4 regions of the Heliomicrobium undosum genome follow, and region 1 is predicted to be linked to each of the others. Evidence: riboswitches for the same ligand, from Rfam matches in the RefSeq annotation. Region 1 holds a riboswitch; each other region holds the start of a gene.

Region 1 (4,868 bases):
CACCGGCGTCGTCTCCAACAGGGCGACGGCCCGCCGCGTCAGCAGCGCCGGATCGCCCGGTCCGACACCGATGCCGTAAAAACGTCCCAGCATTCAGCCACTCTCCTTTCGGGTCCAGATGATGACGACGGGATTCTGGCTTTTCCACAGGTGAACCGTTCCGGCAGGCTCCAGCCGGTTCACCTGGATCTGACTGGCCTGAAAAGAGATTCCCCGTTCCCGCAGCCATTGGGTAGCAACGGCCACCGTCTCGACGGTGACGGCGTTGAGGACCAACCGGCCGCCCGCCTTCAAGCAACCCCACACATTCTGCAAGATCTCCGGAAGTTTTCCGCCGGAACCGCCGATGATCACCGCATCCGGCGCCGGCAGGTGGACGAGCGCTTCCGGCGCTTCACCCAGCACTGGAACCAGATTGTCTACGCCCTGCTTTCGCGCATTGGCTTCGATTAGATCGCAGCCAGCCTGGCCGCGTTCCACGGCGAAGACTCGTCCGCCCCTTGACAAGAGGGCCGCTTCCACGCTGATCGAACCGGTGCCTGCGCCAATGTCCCAGACGATGTCCCCCGGACCGACCTGCGCCCGGACCAGGGTGAGCGCCCGGATATCCGACTTGGTCATGGGGACCTGGCCGCGGATGAAGGCATCATCCGGCAAGCCGACATTTGTCATTAAAAGTGGACCCTTCGCCGGCTGGACGCCCAGAATCGTCTCTGTCTGGCTGTTCGATCCGGCATTCTCTTTGCCGTGCGATTCGACGTCAAAGCCCCCCTCGACGATCAACAGGGACGGCTGATACGCTCCTGTTTTCACAAGTGCAAATGTATGTACAGTGCCAGCCTCGACCGACTCATCGTCATAACCAAGGTTGCGCGTCACATAGGCGCGCCGTTCCCCCTCCCCCTGTGCATCCAGGTAGGCGGCCACCGCTTCCGGCGTGTGGTCGGGATCGGTCAGGAAGGCTACCCACCCCGGATGCCGGAGAGCTTCGAGGGCATCCTCCATAGGACGGCCATGCATGCTCTTCCAGGCAGCCTCCTGCCAAGGGAGCTTGAGGCGGGCAAAGGCCATCTGCAGGGAACTCAAACCGGGGATGACCTTGATCGGTTCGTCGCCGAGAGAACGGATCAGACGGGGCAACAGGCTGTAATAGCCGGGGTCTCCGGAGACGAGAACGGCAAGACGCCGCGATAGCCGTTCGGAGGCGATATAGTCGATAAGGTTATCGAGACGACGGTCGATGATCCGTCCCGGCTTGTTGTAACCGGCGAAGAGCGCCAGCGCGCGAGGCCCCCCGACGAGAACATCGGCCTCCTCCACCGCCCGCAGCGCCGCTGGTGTCAAATATTCTTCTGTGCCGGGACCGATGCCGATGACAGTGACCGGAAATCCCGGTCGAATCCCGGAAGCGTTGCATGGCGACTCCACCCTAGCGGTTCTCCCTTCAAATCTGTGAATATGACCGAAACAGTTCCGCGAAAACGTTGGGCTGCTTTTTCGGCGGCCACCTCGGCCAGGTGGTCGAACAAGTCAAGACGGCCAGCTCGATGCAGCAGTTCCACCGCCGCTTCCGCTGTGTTGGCCTCCAGCACCGCTTGGACGAGTTCCAAGGGCAAGCCGCAGACGGCTGCGTGGGCGGCGATGATCTCCCTGCGCCCGTCGGCAACCTTGCTGTGGGTGTGGAAGATGCCGCCGGCGACTTTGACCAGCTTCCCCACATGGCCCCAGAGCAGGATCTCCTGGACACCTTTTTTGGCGCAGGCGTCGAGCATATGGCCGATGAAGTTGCTCGTCAGCACGATGGCGTCAGCGGGCGCTCCCCGCTGCTCCAACCCTCGCCGGCCCATGTGACCTGGTGTCAGCAGGAGGGTCCGGTGTCCGGCAGCCAGCGCGATATCGATCTGCGGCTCAAGGCTATGTTTGAACGCCTCTTCTGACATGGGATTGACGATGCCTGTTGTTCCAAGAATGGAGATGCCGCCGACGACGCCCAGGTGAGGGTTCAATGTCGAAGGTCCGACCCGCTCTCCTTCCGGCGCCCAGACGGTGAGGCGAACCCCCTTGCCGGGCGGCAGCGCTTCCTTGACGGCGGCTGTGATCATGGCGCGGGGCGTCGGATTGATGGCCGCTTCCCCCACCGGCACGGCCAAGCCAGGCTTGGTCACCCGGCCGACGCCCAGCCCCCCGTCGATGTGGATCCCTTCCGGCGCAGGCAGGGCAGTGACGCGGATCGCCATGCCGTGGGTCGCATCGGGGTCATCGCCCCCATCCTTGATTACCTGGTAGGTAACTCCCCCGTTTCCATTGACAGAGGGCTCGTGCTCATCGATGCGTTCCGCCTTGACGATCAGCCGTCCGTCATAGGGCAGCGGGATATCCACCGGCAGTGATTCTTGCAACGTTGAAGCAGCGGGAATCTCTGTTGCTTCGTTTGGTGTCTCGGCGAGTGTTCCAAGTGTTCCATAGAGGAAACCTGTCGCCGCCTTGGCCGCAGCGGCGGCGCAGGATCCCGTCGTATAGCCTTTTCGCAGTTGTTCCCACTCTCCCCGCACATAAAAAATCCCACCCCCTCAGCAAGGTGTGGGATTTGACACAAATGCAAACCTGGGGAATCAAAAGACCATTCCCCGGTCCGGTCACCTCCCCCGTAGCGCGCGGGTTCTCGCGGTGGGGGCAGTCAGGTCTCCTGGCTCAGGCTCATCGGAACGCTTCGCCTTCCCGGTTCCCCGGTGGCCTTAGAAGCGCCCTCCCCGTCACAGTGGCGGCACCGCGTCGGATTCGCACCGACTTCCCTGCGTCATACGTGACGCCTGCCCCGAATATGCGTAATGTGATACATAAAATTATTCGCCGTCTTTTGAATCATTCCTGCAAATCCAAAGAACTTTTCTGTCGTCACTGCGGATCAGGGACAGTTTTTCGACATCACTTCGCCGAGATCGCCGCAGGCGGCGGTTTTCCGCCTCGAGGCGTGCGATCGCATCCCGCCGTTCACTGTCCACCGTCTCCAGCAATGCCATCAACACACGGCGACTGAGTCTCAACTGATTCAGCCGTGAGCGCAGGTAATCCACTTCGTCCTTCAGCGCTTCCAGCGATTCGCGATTTCCTTCTCCCATGGGTCCCGCCCTCCTGCCTGTGTCTTATCACCATTTTATGTCAAAGGCAGGCGAACTATCCCACAAGAGAGACGTCGATCGATCGTAAAGATAGACTTGGCTCAACCGCCGAAACGATATCGCTTGGCGATCCGTTCGACGGCCTTTTCCAATCGCGCTTCAGGGACAACCAGGGCGATGCGCACATACCCCTCGCCGCGCTCCCCAAAGGCGTTGCCTGGGACGACGAGCACACCCGTTTCACGCAAGAGTTCCTCGGCAAAGGCGAAGGAGGAGGCAAACCCTTCGGGCACAGGCGCCCAGACGAACATGGAGGCCTTCGGCTTATCCATCTGCCAGCCGATGCGGGCCAAGCCGTCGACGAGAACATCGCGCCGGCGCTGGTAGGCCCCGGCGTTTTCCTCGACGATCGCCTGGGGTCCCCGCAAGGCCGCCACGGCCGCCCATTGGACCGCCTTGAAGACGCCATAGTCAATATTGGACTTCAGATTGGCCAAAACGGCCAGAACCTCCCGGTTGCCGACCGCCATACCCAGACGACACCCAGCCAGGTTATAGGACTTGGATACAGAATGGAACTCGATACCCACCTCTTTGGCGCCAGGCGCCTGCAGGAAGCTGACTGGTCGGTAGCCATCATAGGCCAATTCCGAATAGGCGATGTCGTGGAGCACAATGATGTTGTTGCGGCGGGCGAAATTGACAACACGGGTAAAAAAGTCTAGCTCCGCCGTCGCTGCGACGGGGTTGCTCGGGTAATTCAGGATCATCAGTTTGGCCCGGCGGAGGATGTCTTCCGGAACGGCGTCCAGATCGGGCAGATAGTCACGCTCCCGTTCCAACGGAAGCGGATAGGGGACACCTTCGGCGAGAAGGACGCCCGCCGTATAGATCGGGTATCCCGGATCAGGGACAAGGGCGATATCACCGGGATCGAGCAGCGCGAGACCAAGATGGCCGAGGCCGTCCTGGGAGCCCATCAGGGAGAGGACCTCTGTCTTCGGATCGAGGTTGACGCTGAACCGTTCCCGGTACCAATCGGCGACGGCGCTTTTGAACTCGATCAGCCCGTCCGTTAAAGCATAGCCGTAGGCGTCGTCTCGGGCCAGCGCATCCATGAGCGCTTGCCGGACATGGGGAGCCGGGGGGCGATCAGGGCTGCCGATACCGAGGTTGATGACATCAACGCCGCCTGACTCTACCTCTTGCCGGAGCGCATCCATGCGCGAAAACATGGCAGATGATAGGCTAGCCATCCGGCGAGCCGGTTTCCATTCAAACATGCTATGTATCTCCCCCGTATTCACATATTGCCAACTCTCATTCTAGTCCTATCACGGGGGATGTTTCAAGGTTTCCTTACTTTCTCCCTCAGTCCATTTCCTTTTCTATCGACGACTCGTATTCGCTTCCGTCGGTGCATTCATTGCAGGGAAGACAATCCCCGACACGATCGGCATACAAGCAAGTTTCACAATGGAGGTCTCGACGCTCCATGCGGCCTCCCCCTTTGTCCCGTTCCTTGTCCCTATTCTTTGCTTCCGCCTCCGTTACCCATACACGAAATCTTCATATTTTACCATTTTCTTAAATCATTCCGGTATTTCACCCGGTCGCTCCGGCAGGGATTGGGCGAGCAGTCGTATGAGATTGCCGCCAGCAACGGCACGGATCTGGTCGTCTAAAAAACCCCTTCTCCCCAATGCTTCCCACAACCGCGGCAGGCAACAGGCCCCTTCCAAACCGTGA
Region 2 (4,868 bases), on a different contig from region 1:
GGCGATCGCCTGTTCGACCCGTTCCTTCAGGGGACCGGCGGGGACATCGCTTTTGAGCCGGGCCAAGGCTTCCAGGCTGACCTTGGACCCATACTCGTTGGCAAAAGGACCGAAACTGCCGTCGGCATTTTGGTTGGCCAAAAGGTATGTAATCAGGTTGTTTTTGCTTCCCAGTTCAGACCCGATCGTGAGGGCATCGGCCTCGGCAATCCTTTGTTTTTGCACAGATAAGGAATAAGGCGGCGTCCATTTGGCTGCGCTCAGATCCTCCTTTGCCGCGATTAGCGCGGCAGCCGTATAACCGTCAACAGGTTCTCCGCTACTCGCCTTATTGTGGATGAAATCGACGGCCTTGCCGGCCAACTGACCGGCCTGGACGGACGGATCTCCTGACGCCGCATGGGCTGTGAAAAGGGGTAGGCAAAAGCTCCAAAGGAGCAGGAAAGCCATCACCAGCGCCGCTGTTTTTCGGCTGCTCTGGTTGGCGCGATAAAAGGGATGCAAAACCATCCATCCTTTCGTTCATCTAGCTGTGTTTTCGACCCTGTGTTTTTGCCTGAATCCCGTTTATGTCCTTTCCTTCGTTTGCTTCGCTTCCTTCGCTTTCGGCTCGCGGCGGCCTGTTGCGCTCAAGTAGGCTTGAACAGCCTGCCGCACGGCTGCGCCGGCGGTGACGGCTAGCAAGGCGCCAAGCCGTGTCGTCGGCCCGGCATACTCCAGCGGCTCACCGCCAGGCCGGGCGGCCACCACCACAGCGTCGGTCCCTGTCCCGGTCGCCCAGTCGCCTGTCTGGGCGCAACAGATACGCAATTCCCGTAGTACCCGGCTTTTGGCTTCTGTGATGGTCTGCACGGCGTTGATCAGCGCCCCGTCTGTGAGGTGATGATCCAGAAAAGCCATGATGTTGATCGTCCCGGTTCCTGGCGTCCCTTCCCAGCAGGGGGTGACACCGGCGGCGCAGGCGTTGCTCACACCGGCTGTCACCACCACGGAGAGGCCGATGTCGCCGCAGCGGTTCTGCATCCAAGCCGCCTGGGAGACCCAGGCGGCTGTCATCAACGCAGTCGTTTGGTCGATGGGGCAATCGGGGAAAGCGCCCGTGAGAAAAGCGATCATCTCGCGTTGCGGCTGGCGGTCATCATAATCTTTGTGCACCTGCCGGTTGACAAAAAACCGTTTTTCGTTGATCCCCCCGCCGAGGATGCCTGAACTGACACAGCGCCAGGATGTATCGGCGGCGATGAGGATGCACTCTTTTTCGAGGCGACCGCGCAGTCCAGGGAGGAGGGCACGCCAGCTTCCCGGCGCCGGCGTCACCGGTATCATTAATACCAACCCCAGAGCGTCGACACCTCGCGCAGCCGACCGTACACCGCTTCCGCCTCTTCCTCGGATAGACTTCCTGCGCCGCAAGCCGGGGTGAGCGCCGTCTGCCGCAGGAGCAACGCCTCCGGAACGCCCAAGCGCGTCAACTCATCGATCTGCTGGTGGAGCCGCTGCGTCAGGGAAAGGGCGGTTTCATGGGCAAAGGCGCCGGTGACCGGCACGATCCCCCAGGCCAGCCAGCCGCCCCGTTCGAGAAAGGCGATCAGTTCCGGGATATGACGGGTAAGGGTATCGATGGAGCGATAGGCGTCAAATCCCACCACATCAGCGCCGCTGGCGAAGAGGATGGATCCATCGGCAGGCCCGCAGACATGGATGCCGGCCAGGCCGCCCATGCGTTTGATGGCCACGATGATTTCCTCCATGCCTCTTTGCAGGTCATGCGCCGTTAACGAATCCTGATCACAATCGTCAAATCCGATCATCGCCGGCTCATCGATCATCAACAGCACGGGATGCCCCGTTCTGCGCAGGTCCTTGACCTGCCAGGCGGCGTTCATGGCGCAGTTCTTGCAGAGAACATCCCATAAGAGACGCTCATGCATCACGGCGCGCCCTTTGCCATCGACGACATTCAAAGCCAGCGTGAGCGGGCCGAGGATCTCACCTTGGAGGGCGGCCACGTCAGGCCACTGGCGAGGCGCATCGGTGATCGTCGATTTGAAGGCCAGGTAACTATCTTGATCGATATGAAAGGGAGACTCTTCATGGAGGTGGATCCAACAGGCCGCCTCGTTCTCGTAAGCCTCATAGAAAGCGGACAAGGCATCGGGGAAGCTATCGGCTCTTGTGTCGATCACCGGATAGCCGTTGGTTTTTCCTGTGATCAGCTCTACCCGTTGCAAAGGCGATAGCGCGGCAGCCAGTAGACTGTCGCCGGCATACTTTAGATGCAGTTGGGGCCAATGGGGCAGCTCCGGGCAAAAGTGGCGGATGACCGCCATGGCGCTTTCTACATCACCATGAGGCAGACTTCCAATCCCGGTAGTGACGCCAGGGTATAACATGGTGTGTCCTCCTTTTGTGTGTCGCTGGCGGTTGCGCGAGAATTGCGCAGTTAGATCGAAATCGCCTAGTCGACAAATGGAATGAATCGGACATGCAAAAACCCCCAGCCGATCGACTGGGGGCAGAATGATGAACAGCACGCCAAGCGCCTGCGAATGCGCCTTTCGCCTTCATCACCTCCCTATCCTCCGTAGGTTCGACCGGTGATCACGAACAGGCAGGTCTCCTGGCTCGGGGTCATCTGGGGCTCTGTCTTCCCGGCAGCATGCTGCCAGTGACATGGAAGAGCCTCATCACACCCTTACAGTGGCGGGACCGCGCCGGCATTGCACCGGACTTCCCTTTTCACGCCTGCCCTTCGGGCGGCGACCTGTTCGCATGATTCAGTTGTCATTCCTTTCCTATGAGGAAGGAACAGAAAAAATGCCTTATCCGCCCTTGGAACGCAAAAAACCTCAGCCTTTCGGCTAAGGTCATGGTTCACTCGGGCCGTGACGCATCCCAAGACGGCAATGCATGAACGGCAAAGCAGACCACCTCCCTATCCGCGTAGGTACACTGGCAGTGTCAGAACAGGCAGGTCTCCTGGCTCGAGATCATGAGCCGCCTCCGCGTCTTCCCGGCATCGCGCCAGTGACATCGCACGGGGGGCCTCCCTCTCACAGTGGCGGGACCGCGCCGGTATTGCACCGGCTTCCCTTTTCACACCTGTCCTCCGGACAGGTGACCTGTTCCCAGACATATTCGGTTTACAGGTTAGTATGTTCGCGATGAAGAGGACAATTCCTTCATGGCCGCCCCCTTTTTCGAAGGCCGCCGTCCCCTTATCCGACGGCCCCTATAAATCCCCCGTCACCATCGACCACTGATCCTCAACGGGAGCGGGCAAAAACAGCGCCGGGTAGGCAAGACCTGGTGATAATGACGTGTCGGCAGTGACTTTTGGACTTGCCGGAAGCATCAGCGTAGTCGGAGTCTCCAGCGCCGGCATCGCCAATCCCGCCCCCATCTCTTCTCCAAATAACGTCAACTGTTCCCCGCCAGCCATTCCTTTAATCGCCCCCCGCTCCGGCATCACCAACTGCTGCCGGAGGCTGGCCGCATCCGGCCCGATTTCGCCGTAATACCTGCCGTTGCAGGTGACGAAGTAGCGCGCCCGCTTCATGACGACGCCCATCCGCCCTAGGTGCTCAAACTGGATCCGTCCCACCCGCCGGGCCGCGAGGATGCGCTTGGCCGACTTGACGCCGATGCCAGGCACACGCAGGAGGGTGCGGTAGTCGGCGCGGTTGATCTCGACGGGGAAAAAGCCGAGGTGGCGCAGCGCCCAGCCGGTCTTGGGGTCCAATTCCAGGTCCAGGTTTGGGTTGTCGGCGTCGACAATCTCATCGGCCTGAAAGTCGTAAAAGCGCAGCAGCCAGTCGGCCTGGTAGAGCCGGTGCTCCCGCAACAGGGGCGGCGCCGGCAGCGAAGGCAGGCGCGGATCGACGCTGACAGGGACATAGGCCGAGTAGTAGACGCGCTTCAGTTGGAACTTGCGGTAGAGGCCCTCGGCGAGGGTGAAAATCTGCCTGTCTGATTCGGGGGTCGCCCCGATGATCAGTTGGGTGCTCTGGCCTGCCGGGACGAAGGCGGGCGTCCGGCGAAACTGCCGTCGCTCCTCCCGGTTCTGAGTGATGGCGCCGGTGATCTGCCCCATCGGCCTAAGGATGTTTTCCTTTTTTTTCTGGGGAGCGAGGCGTCGCAAGCCTTCACTGGTGGGCAGTTCGATGTTGACGCTCATGCGGTCGACGAGGGAACCGGCCTCGGCAATGAGCCGGCTGTCTGCGCCAGGAATGGCCTTTAAGTGGATGTATCCGTTAAAGCGGTATTCGTTACGCAACTTGCGGACGGTCCGCACCAGTTGCTCCATCGTGTGGTCCGGCCCCTTCTCGATGGCGGAACTGAGGAAGAGCCCTTCGATGTAGTTGCGGCGGTAAAAGTTGATCGTCAGATCGGCCAATTCGTCGGGCGTAAAGGAAGCCCGGGGAACGTCGTTGGAGACGCGGTTGACACAGAAGGAGCAGTCATAACAGCAGACGTTGGAGAAGAGGACTTTGAGCAGGGAGATGCAGCGTCCATCGTCAGACCAGCTGTGGCAGATGCCGGAAGAAGCGGTGCTGCCGATGGCGCCCGCCTTCCTCCCCCGGTTGCTGCCGCTGGAGGAACAGGAGACATCGTATTTAGCCGCCGTCGATAAGATCTGCAGTTTTTCGCTTAAGTTCATCGCCATCATCGCCCGTCGAAAAAATGTAATGATACGGTAAATTGTTTGATATGTTACATTTTGGACTCTCCAGATACGCAGAATGCAGGACGCAAACGACTGACTCAGAAAGAAGCGTCGATTGGTACAAGTGTTCCAATTCGATATCATTTTTATCATAACGGATTGGCTTCCCACAAGCAACCGGATCATGCAATAGGGTTCATAT
Region 3 (4,868 bases), on a different contig from region 1:
CGGCCACAGACAGGAGGATGCCGGCAGCCTGGCTGCGCTGAATTTTCTCCCGATCGATGAGAAAGACGAGCATGGCCGTCACCATCGGGCTCAGGGAATTGATCAATGTGGCGTTTACAGACGTGGTGTAGCGGAGCCCCAGATACAGCACCGTATTGAACAGGCACACGCCCGTCACCGCCATCAGGCCGATCCAGCCCCAGGAACGCCGGGAGATCCGCCGAAAGGGGTGTGTGCGGAGGGCCAGCGGCAACATGATCAGGGCGGCGATGGCGAAGCGGATGCTCGATAGGGCAAAGGCCGGGATGGCAACGACAAGCAGCCGCCCCATCACAAAATTGGTCGCCCAGATTAGCGGCGTCAGGATCAACTTATAAAAGGGATTCAATGGTTCGACTGCACGACCTTCCTATTGCGTATTTTCACTTTCTCCAGGGCGCATTGTTCATTTCATCATAACACAAGCGCGCGATCGAGCGAAGCAAGCAAATGGCTGCAGCAAAAGAAAGAACCGCAGTCTGCTCTGACTGCGGCTACAGGTATCAAAGGTTGGGCCTATGTCGGTTACATACAAAAAACAGTTCGAACAGGAGCGGTTACCTATAGGATATTCCCTTCATTCCTCGATAGGCGGCTGCCGCCAATCCCACATTGACGGCGGAACCGGCTACCAAAAAGGGCATCACGGCCATGACCGCTCCCCAGCCCCCTAACAGGAGCATCGTCAATGATGAGACGACGCCGTTTAAGAACACACCGGCGACGAAGGCCGCCGTCAAGCCAAACCGTTCATTCATCCAGCGGAAGGCGTATGCCCACATCGCCATCTGCAAAGCGATGAAGAAATGGACAGGCAGGGTGAGCGGAAAGCCGACGACCATAGCCGTCAGCAGGTGACCCAGGGTGATGACGATCATCCCGCCTGTGGCGCCGAGGGCCAGGGCGGCAAAGAACCCAGGAGCCGAATCGAGGCCGATCGTGCCGACAGGACTTGGAATTTTAACCATCGCCCCTACGGCGCTCAAGGCGATGAGGACGCCCATCAGCGCGATCCCCCGGACGCTCTTCCAAGAAGGGCGCGCTTCATTGTATTGCATCGGCATGTTGCTCATTGAGGCAGACCTCCTTTGCTTTTTTATCGCTTCAGCCGTCGCTTTCCGACAACCTGCCAAGATAGTGAATGGGCGCGCCGGCGATCTCCGGCGGTTCCGGCCCGGAGGTAAAGACGAGGCAGGTGGACGGACCGGCCGATTTTTCCAGATCAAGGCCGGCGCTGGCCTGCCACTCACGGATCCGGCAATGAACAGCCCCCGCAAGGTTTTCCGCTTCCGCCCGGATCCCCTTTGAACCGACAGGGATCACCTCATGGACACCGGGGTGGGCCAGCAGCGCCCGCACATGATCGGCCAGGGCGATCGCCTTGCCGTCATCGACCACCACCTCGTCCCCCACTTTGGGCCACCCCAGACTGTAGACACAATCACCGGGTCGCGAACGGCCCACACGCAGGCGCTCTTTCTCCACTGCGCCGACAACGGTGATCCCGACGCCGGTCTGTCCTGTGGGAATGTTTTTTTCGGTGCTGATGACCATCGGCAGGTCACGCTTTCCGATAGTGGCCAGTTCATCGCGAACACCGGCAATCACCTCGCCGCCGGTGGGAAAGGGTTCGTTCGCGACGGTCACTGTCAGCGCAACCGGTTCAGCGCCTGTTGCCAGGACCTCCATCAAGGCGACACGCGTGGTGAAAATCCCTACGATATAAGGAGAAACCTGAACGGCGTCAAATTCCTTATCTCCGATGGCGCCGCAAGAGTCGCAGGCCACCACCAAACACTGTTCAGAGGAAAGAGAGACCACTTCCACATCGCGTCCCCCGTAACCCATGGTATTTCACCTCCTCCATTGCTGGGACCTGCAATTTCCTGTGGGAAAAGAAAAAAGTCCATAGCCTCTTCACCGTTGCCGAGGCAACAACAAAGAAACCATGAACTTTGCCATCATTCATGAATCGCACCGTTACAGGCAGGTCTCCTGACTTCGATTCATCGCCGCCACGCGCCTTCCCGGTTTCCCAGTGGCATCCTGCGCAGGGCTCCTCGTCACAGTGGCGGGACCGTCCGGGAATCACACCCGGTTCCCTATTCTCCCCCGGAGGGGCACCTGGAACGAAAGGATGTAGTTTACTTGTATTATAAGAGAATTATCTCATTGAAGGCAATACCCAACACACTGTCATCGACTTATTTACGGGCGTTGTTCTCTTGACGTAATTTGCTTATTTATGATGTCTAGTATGAATCTCGATGGTAGCCGTCAGAAAGTCATTTTCCACGACGAATATTTAGAATTGGAATGTAAATGACAATCTTTTTTAAACTCTGTTCCGTAGCCAAATTGACCTTGACTTTTGAACGGTCAATTTCAATATACTTGGCGATGACTTGTATCATGTCATCGGTTAGTGACTTTACTAATTGGGGAGTAATTTCAGCACCTTTATCTTCAATGACAAGGATTAATTGATTCGATTCACTCGACAAATCAGTACTCTGGAAAAGGTCATTCATTGAATCTTCTCGCTTCCATTCGAATTAAGAGCACTCATTACTGCCAAAAAATCTTCAACGGTATAGTTTTGACCCTCAACTTCAAGAATATGTCGCGCTTCCGCACCCGTTTCAGTTAAACTTATCTTTTCAACCAGTTCGTAAACACACCGTTTACTCTGTTCTTTAACGTCGAACATCAGTACCACCAGCCTTGTTTTCACTTGCAAATTTTTACTTAGTTCGACAAGTAATTGTTTTTTCCTGCTATACAAGAAGCTATGGTCCTAAATTTTAATAAAGATATACATTCCGGTTAGAAAGTTAGACTACACTTAAAAGATGGTTGGATTCCAGGTGATGGCTTTTCATCGCAGTCACCTCCAATGTAACAGCGACATCAACATCGTTTCTCAGCCCGATTGAGTTTTTGATGATCTTCCCTTTCGGGGAGAAATCATCCTGTCAATATCACTGCTTCCGCTTGTTCATCGACTTTTGCGATCCGTCACCCGCCTCTTCCGCCTTTTGCGCCAAGTAACGCTGAATCCCATGCACGGCAAGCCCGGCAATAACCATAAAACCACCGGCGGTTAAACTCCCGAAAAGGGCAACCAGCACGCCCAGACCGGCCAGTACGATGCCGGTGGACGGACGGTTGCCCTTTTCGTTCGTTTTGTGATCCTGTGGTGTCTTCTCCGCTGTATCTTGCAACTTGTCCAGCTTTCTTCCCTTACCCATATCGGTCACCACCTTAAAAGTTCCGGCCGTAGTATCCCTCACCCAGCCATCTTTAAAACGAATCCTTTTCCCTCTGTAATATCTATAAGACCTGTAACATCCGCATCGTCTGGAGCGTCTATCATCTGCAACCACATCAACCCACTGCCGCGCCGCTTCCCCGCACACAAGGCTTCAGCACACCGTTCATCTTCTCAAAGGCCGCCACCGCCTGCGCCAGTTCTGCGCCGGAGAGTTCCCGCAACTGGCCCTTCAGCCGTTCAAAACGGGCGTCCTGGACCGCTTGGATCGTTTTCAATCCCTCACCGGTCAGGGTGACCATAACGACACGCCGGTCCTTTTCCGACCGCTCCCGCGTGATCAGGCCCATGCCGGCCAGTTTGTCCATCATACCGGTGACGGCGCCGGAGGTGATGCCGATCTGATCGGCAAGAAAGGTAGCCTTGCATGTCCCCGACTTCCATAAAATATATAATAGAAAGATCTGCCCGTCGGCCAGATTGTATTCCGGACCGATATCCTGGGCGGCGCATTTCACATTGTAGAAAAAGACCTCCAGCAAGTCTTTGATGGAATTTAAGTGCTGCTCTTTCACTGCTTCTTCCCTTGACAGTTCTTGTCCTCTCCCTTACGATGATAACGTCTTAGTCGCTAAATATTTTAGCACCTAAGATAAATATTAGGCCGATTGAGACCGGCTGTCAATGAAAGCATCATTTGCATTTGGCGGAGGAGGATTTTTACGGTGAAAAAACGAATCAGCGTCGGCCTGCTCGCCGTCACCCTGCTGGCGGCGGGGACAGGCTGCGGAAAAACGCCCGAACCGGCAGCCCCGGAGGCGACGACCCAGGCGGTCACGGTCGTAAAAGCCGAGCGGGCCGACCTGTCGAACGTGCTGACCTTCAGCGGCGCACTGGCGGCGAAAGAAGAATTGAAACTGGTTCCGAAAGGTCAGGGCAAGGTCGCCCATATCAACGCCGAAGTAGGGCAGCGGGTGAACGCCGGCGACATCCTGCTGGAACTGGACAACGCCGACATCCAGGCCCGTCTCGACGCGGCCAACGCCGGCGTCGATGTCAACAAGGCCAGCCTGGAACGGGCCCGCCTGCAATTGGAAATTAACCGGATCGCCCTCGACGATGCCCGGCGCCATTACGACCGGGTCAAAGCGCTCTTTGACGCCGGCGCTGCGCCCAAATCGGACTTCGATGCCGCCAAGAGCGCCCTGGAAACGGCAGAAAAGCGGTACGCCTCCGACGAGGTTTCCGTCGCCTCGGCACAGGCCTTGCTGAATCAAAGTCTGGCCCAGGTCCGCCAAACCGAGGTGGATCTGGAAAACGCCGTCCTGCGCTCGCCCATCTCTGGCATCGTCTCGGCCCGCAACGTGAACGTGGGCGAATACCTATCCAACACGGCGCCGGCTTTCACCGTCGTCCATATCGATACGGTCGAAGTGAAAGCAGACCTGACGGAGAGCGATGTCAACGCCGTCCGGCCCGGCCAGGAGGTCAACGTCAAGGTGGCCGCGGCCGGCGAAACCCCCTTCAAGGGACGCATCGCCAAGGTCAGCCCCGCCGC
Region 4 (4,868 bases), on a different contig from region 1:
CAGTTCCCGGGGAACGCCCTGGAAGAGCCGCTGTCCCTGATCCAGCAGGACCACCTCGTCAGACCAGCGGGCCACGATATCCATCTGGTGCAGGGACATGACGATGGTGGCGCCCTCCCGGTTCAACTGCTCCAGCAGGTCGAGGATGCTTTTCGCTCCGGCGGGGTCGAGCCAGGCCAGCGGTTCGTCCAGGATGATGACCTGCGGGCGCATCGCCGCGACACCGGCGATACAGACCCGTTTTTTCTGGCCGTAGCTGAGGGCGTGGACGGGCCGGTGGCGCAGTTCGGTGATCCCTGTCGCTGCCATGGCCGCGTCGACGCGGCGGCGCACCTCGGCCTCGGGAAGGCCCATGTTGAGGGGGCCGAAGGAGATGTCCTGTTCCACGGAAGCGGAGAAAAGCTGGGCGTCAGGATCCTGGAAGACGAGGCCGACGTGGCTGCGCAGTTCGCGTAGGCCCCGGCGGGAGTAATCGATGGGCTTACCCTGGAAACGGACGACACCCCGGCGCGGCTTCAAGGCGCCGTTGAGATGAAGGAAGAGGGTCGACTTGCCGGCGCCGTTGGCGCCGACGACGGCGATCTTGCGTCCCGCCGGGAGGGAAAGATCGATACCCCGAAGGCCGCTGTTGCCGTCGGGGTAGTTGTATTCCACTTGTTCCGTTTCCAACAGGGCTGTCACGATGAAAACCATCCTCTTTTTTAGGGAGTTCTGGTGCTATTTTTAAGGGGTTCTGGCGCGTGGCAGTACACGAAGCTCTTCCTCATACCCCCGGGCCGACAGGGCGATGTAGAGCTCACGGGAACGGATGAGGGAGCGGACGAATAGGTTGGCCGCCAGGATACCGAGGGAGCGAAGGCTGTTGGCTTTCGTGGAGTAGCCGAGTCGGGACTCTTGGGCCACGACGATGGCCTGAGTCGTCTCCATGAGCACGAAGATGAAGCGGTAGATGAGAAGCATCAGTTCCGTCACAATCTTGGGCGTCCGCAAGCGGGCCGCTAGTTCGATCACATCGACCATCGGCGTGGTAAGCACGAGAAAATAGAGGCTGGCTGTGGCGCCGAGGGATCGAAAGAAGAGGATGCCAGCCTGTTCCAGACCGGCAGCTGATATGCCAGGGGTGTAGGGACCGATAGTCACCTGCGCCACGGGGTCAAGGGGGGATGGCGAAAAGGCCACTGTAATGCACCCGGTGAAGAGGAAGAGGCCAGGCACAGTCAACAGTTTTACGAAGATGGACAGGGGTACGCGGGCCGCGAAGACGATCAACGCGCCGGAGAGGAGCGTGATCAAGCCGGGCAGCCAGGGCGTGGGGGAGAGGAGGCTAGCCAGCAGCCCTGCCAGGGCGGCAAGCCCTTTCCCAGTCGGCGATTTGTCCCGCAGTTTGTTGGCCCAAGCCCACTGATCGATCGTGTAGAGCATCTGTTTAGACCCCGTTTGTGAACTGTTCTATTTCACCATCAGGCGTTGCCGACGGAATTGCGCCCCATGCCGCCGCCCATTCCGGAACCGGCGCTCATGTCGGATCCGCTGCTCTTGCGGCGGCGTGTGAAGTAGTAGGCGATAAAGGCGGCGCCGGCGGCGGCTTGAAAGCCGAAGAGAAGCGGTTCTGCCTCCTCTCCCGGTTCCCAAAGGGATTCGAACCAGGGTTTGTAATCAGGGGCGATGGTCTGCACCATTTCGCCTGCCTGATCATCGGCGCCGGCAAAATCGCCGGTGAAATGCATGACCAGGGGAACGCCCGTCAGAAAAAGGGCAGCCGTAATCAGGACAAGCTTGTTCCGCAGCCAGTTCATGCTTTCACCTCTTTCGAAAAGATGTTCAGCGCAGACAGTTCGTTGGCCGAGTATTTCGAGAGAGCATTGAAGATAAGGACGGTCAAAAGGCCCTCAGCCAGCGCCAGGGGAACCTGCGTAACCAGGAAGACGGAACCGAATTTGACGATGGAACCGGCGACGCCGGCGGCTGTGTCCGGGAAGGCGATCGCGAGTTGTAAGGTCGTTGTCACATAGGTCGCCAGGTCGCCGATGGCGGCGGCAGCGAAAATGGAGACGTTGGAGGGAAGGCTCAGCCGCTGTCCCAACCGGTAGACGCCGTAGGCGGCAAAAGGTCCCACGATGCCCATGGAGAAAACATTGGCGCCCAGGGTGGTGATTCCGCCGTGGGCCAGCAGGAGGGCCTGAAAGAGCAGCACGATGGCGCCGAGAACGGTCATCACGGTGGGGCCGAAGAGGACGGCGCCCAGGCCGGTGCCGGTCGGGTGGGAGGAACTGCCGGTGACAGAAGGCAGTTTCAGCGCCGATAGCACAAAGGAGAAGGCTCCGGTGACGCCGAGGAGCATTTTGGCTTCCGGATTGGCCCGGACGGTTTTTTGGATCGACCGCAGCCCATGGACGACGAAGGGCGTTGAGGCGGCTGTCCAGGCAGCGGCATGGCTAAGGGGCAGGTAGCCCTCCATGATATGCATTCGCAGACACTCCTTTTTGTGTAGGGGTGGTTGTAGGGATTTCCTATCTAAGTTCCGGTGTTTTCGTCGCTTGCTGTATCGTTCTGGAGAATATATATGTACTAAAAACTACAATCGCATGCTTGCAAGCTCCTCGATTTCGGTCATCGCCTTGGACCAAGCGGTAGATTGTCTGCGCCAGGTGGAGATTTCCCCATAGGCAACAAAATAAAGCCCTCCCTTCCTCCCGAAGTGGGTCTTTCGTTTGTTGCGGGCAGGTCTCCTGGCTCGGGCGTCATCCGGTCCCGCCTCCTTCCCAGACCGAAGTCCAGTGGATCTGTGGCGGGTCGTCTTCCCTTACAGTAGCGGGGGCTGCTGAGGCTTTACACCTCATTCCCTTTTCAGCCGCTGAGCGGCGCCTGCAACAAGGGTAACCGTGTTCGATTTTTCAGATAGCTATGGAAAGCACTATCTATATGCAATCGTAACACGTCAAGGCGCGCGGGGCAAGGGTGTCGCAAGGTTCAGGCAATAAAATCCTCTCGAAAAAAAGTATTGATTTGCCCCGCCATTTATGATATTAATATACTCATTGTGGTGGGAACCAGGATTCATCCAAATCGGGTTTGGATTGCTTCAAACAGACCAACGTCCCTGTTAGGGCGGGTCTAGACCCACCCCCGGATGGATCACGTAGGTCCCGGCATCCAATTTGCTGGGAAGGGGGCCGAAATGATGGATTACTCCACTTTCGGACGACATGTCACCATTGACACTTGGGGCGTAGATTTCGAAAAATTGAACGACGCCCGGTTCCTGGAGGAACAGATGATTGAAGCCGCCAAGGCGGCCGGAGCGACGGTTCTCTCGTCCCAGAAGCAGCAGTTTGAGCCGCAAGGCGCGACGGTCCTGGTCCTGTTGTCCGAGAGCCATATCTCCATCCACACCTATCCCGAGAAGGGTTTTGCCGCCCTCGATTGCTACACCTGCGGGGAGACGGTGGATCCGGAAGTGGCCATCAACCACATGATCAAGGTGCTGGTTCCCAAGAAGACGTCGGTAAAGCTGCTCAAGCGCGGCGACGGACCGATCGAGGTCCTGAAATAACGACGGCGCGTGAAAAAAAGCCTGGTCATCGCCAGGCTTTTTCTAATGCCATTCTTTTGATCTGATGAAAACGGCTTACATGGTTTGTTTCAACGCTTCGAAGTCGTCGTAGTGTTGGCAGAGAAGATCGACCAGATCGCCGTCGATGGCCTTTTCCAGGACCATCTTTTTCAGGATTGATTCGACCTTTTCGCGGGAAAGGCCATCCCGGTACGGGCGGTCTTCCACGAGGGCCGAGAAGATATCGGCTACGGCCACAATCCGGCTGCCGACGCTGAGTTCTTCCCCTGGGATGTGAAAGGGGTAACCTCTGCCGTCAAGGCGCTCGTGGTGGTAGGCGCCCCATTGGGCGATCTCGGAAAAGCCCGGAACCTGATTCAGGATGTGGTAGCTGTGATAGGTGTGCTGTTTGATGATCAGGTACTCGTCGGGCGTCAGTTGAGCCGGTTTTTCTAAAATCTCCTCAGGGATGCTCAGTTTGCCGATATCGTGGAGGAGGCCGGCGACTTCCATGCGGGCAGCGTCGGCGGGAGAGAAGCCGAATAACTGGCTCAGAAGCGTCGCCGAGGCCGAGACCAGCCGTGAGTGGCGGAGGGTGAAGCGGCTCTTGCTGTCAATGATGCGGGCGAAGATCGATGCCAGACCCTTCAACTCGCAATAGGGGAGTTGGATGGTATGCTCGTCGGCGCCGACGGCCTGCCGGGTCAGTTCGTCGATGAAGGGGGAGTCCAGGTCAAGCCAAAAGCTCTCTCTCCCTGCCAGTTCGTTGAGGAGGTCCTTCAATTCGGGGCGGAAGACTGTTCCGAACATGTTGTTGATGGCGTCCATGACCTGACGGCGCTGGGAGAGGATATGGGCGGGTGTCAGGAGGACCTCGATGCGATCGGCCAGGTGGATCAAGTCACCCAGCAGGAGCAGTGTGGGATCGACGGGAGCATCCTGCCGGCCCGGCTCGTCCCAGTGGTCATGGTGGTGTTCGATGATGATCGCGGCTTCTCTCAGTTGGGGCGAACTCGCCAGCATCCGCCGACCGAGTTCGCAATGGCTCTTGGGCGAGTGGATCTCAAAGCGGGAGAGGTCGCTCTTCTGGGCAAAGGTGACGGCGCCGATATCGTGAATGCTGGCTGCGCAATAGAGGGTCTTCAGTGTTTTGACCGGAAGCGCCATCGCCCGTCCGAGTGTGACTGCCATGTATGCAACCCGGCGGTGGTGGCGCGAGAGCCCGTGGGTAGTGAAGTCCAGGGCCATGGAGAGGGCGCCGAGCAGCCGGGAGAGGTCGACGGGGGTATAGGATGCCATCCGGATGCCTCCAATT

What was found. Region 1 has a riboswitch for cobalamin ahead of cbiD (cobalt-precorrin-5B (C(1))-methyltransferase CbiD). Riboswitches for the same ligand answer to the same signal wherever they lie in the genome.
Region 2: it holds a riboswitch for cobalamin, as region 1 does, so the genes downstream of both, GTO91_RS14725 (uroporphyrinogen decarboxylase/cobalamine-independent methonine synthase family protein) here and cbiD (cobalt-precorrin-5B (C(1))-methyltransferase CbiD) in region 1, are expected to answer to the same signal.
Region 3: it holds a riboswitch for cobalamin, as region 1 does, so the genes downstream of both, GTO91_RS08975 (AIR synthase related protein) here and cbiD (cobalt-precorrin-5B (C(1))-methyltransferase CbiD) in region 1, are expected to answer to the same signal.
Region 4: it holds a riboswitch for cobalamin, as region 1 does, so the genes downstream of both, GTO91_RS15460 (energy-coupling factor ABC transporter permease) here and cbiD (cobalt-precorrin-5B (C(1))-methyltransferase CbiD) in region 1, are expected to answer to the same signal.

What each region holds. Positions count from the first base shown of each region.
Region 1 covers NZ_WXEY01000002.1:27,063-31,930, reverse strand. Annotated here, with positions in the region: gene cobI (precorrin-2 C(20)-methyltransferase) at 1-93, opposite strand, end outside; gene cbiE (precorrin-6y C5,15-methyltransferase (decarboxylating) subunit CbiE) at 94-1,428, opposite strand; gene cbiD (cobalt-precorrin-5B (C(1))-methyltransferase CbiD) at 1,341-2,552, opposite strand; cobalamin riboswitch at 2,659-2,830, opposite strand; gene GTO91_RS02160 (hypothetical protein) at 2,844-3,119, opposite strand; gene GTO91_RS02155 (LL-diaminopimelate aminotransferase) at 3,221-4,402, opposite strand; gene GTO91_RS02150 (dipeptidase) at 4,712-4,868, opposite strand, start outside.
Region 2 covers NZ_WXEY01000022.1:31,598-36,465, reverse strand. Annotated here, with positions in the region: gene GTO91_RS14735 (S-layer homology domain-containing protein) at 1-504, opposite strand, end outside; gene GTO91_RS14730 (adenosylcobinamide amidohydrolase) at 568-1,326, opposite strand; gene GTO91_RS14725 (uroporphyrinogen decarboxylase/cobalamine-independent methonine synthase family protein) at 1,326-2,393, opposite strand; cobalamin riboswitch at 2,594-2,783, opposite strand; cobalamin riboswitch at 2,953-3,141, opposite strand; gene GTO91_RS14720 (putative DNA modification/repair radical SAM protein) at 3,233-4,660, opposite strand.
Region 3 covers NZ_WXEY01000007.1:155,093-159,960, reverse strand. Annotated here, with positions in the region: gene GTO91_RS08985 (DMT family transporter) at 1-388, opposite strand, end outside; gene GTO91_RS08980 (ECF transporter S component) at 597-1,112, opposite strand; gene GTO91_RS08975 (AIR synthase related protein) at 1,144-1,887, opposite strand; cobalamin riboswitch at 2,008-2,182, opposite strand; gene GTO91_RS08970 (cell division topological specificity factor MinE) at 2,325-2,570, opposite strand; gene GTO91_RS08965 (hypothetical protein) at 2,567-2,824, opposite strand; gene GTO91_RS08960 (hypothetical protein) at 3,021-3,290, opposite strand; gene GTO91_RS08955 (MarR family transcriptional regulator) at 3,427-3,885, opposite strand; gene GTO91_RS08950 (efflux RND transporter periplasmic adaptor subunit) at 4,036-4,868, shown strand, end outside.
Region 4 covers NZ_WXEY01000025.1:36,054-40,921, reverse strand. Annotated here, with positions in the region: gene GTO91_RS15475 (energy-coupling factor ABC transporter ATP-binding protein) at 1-681, opposite strand, end outside; gene cbiQ (cobalt ECF transporter T component CbiQ) at 724-1,422, opposite strand; gene GTO91_RS15465 (energy-coupling factor ABC transporter substrate-binding protein) at 1,461-1,796, opposite strand; gene GTO91_RS15460 (energy-coupling factor ABC transporter permease) at 1,793-2,467, opposite strand; cobalamin riboswitch at 2,703-2,884, opposite strand; gene speD (adenosylmethionine decarboxylase) at 3,182-3,553, shown strand; gene GTO91_RS15450 (HD-GYP domain-containing protein) at 3,629-4,852, opposite strand.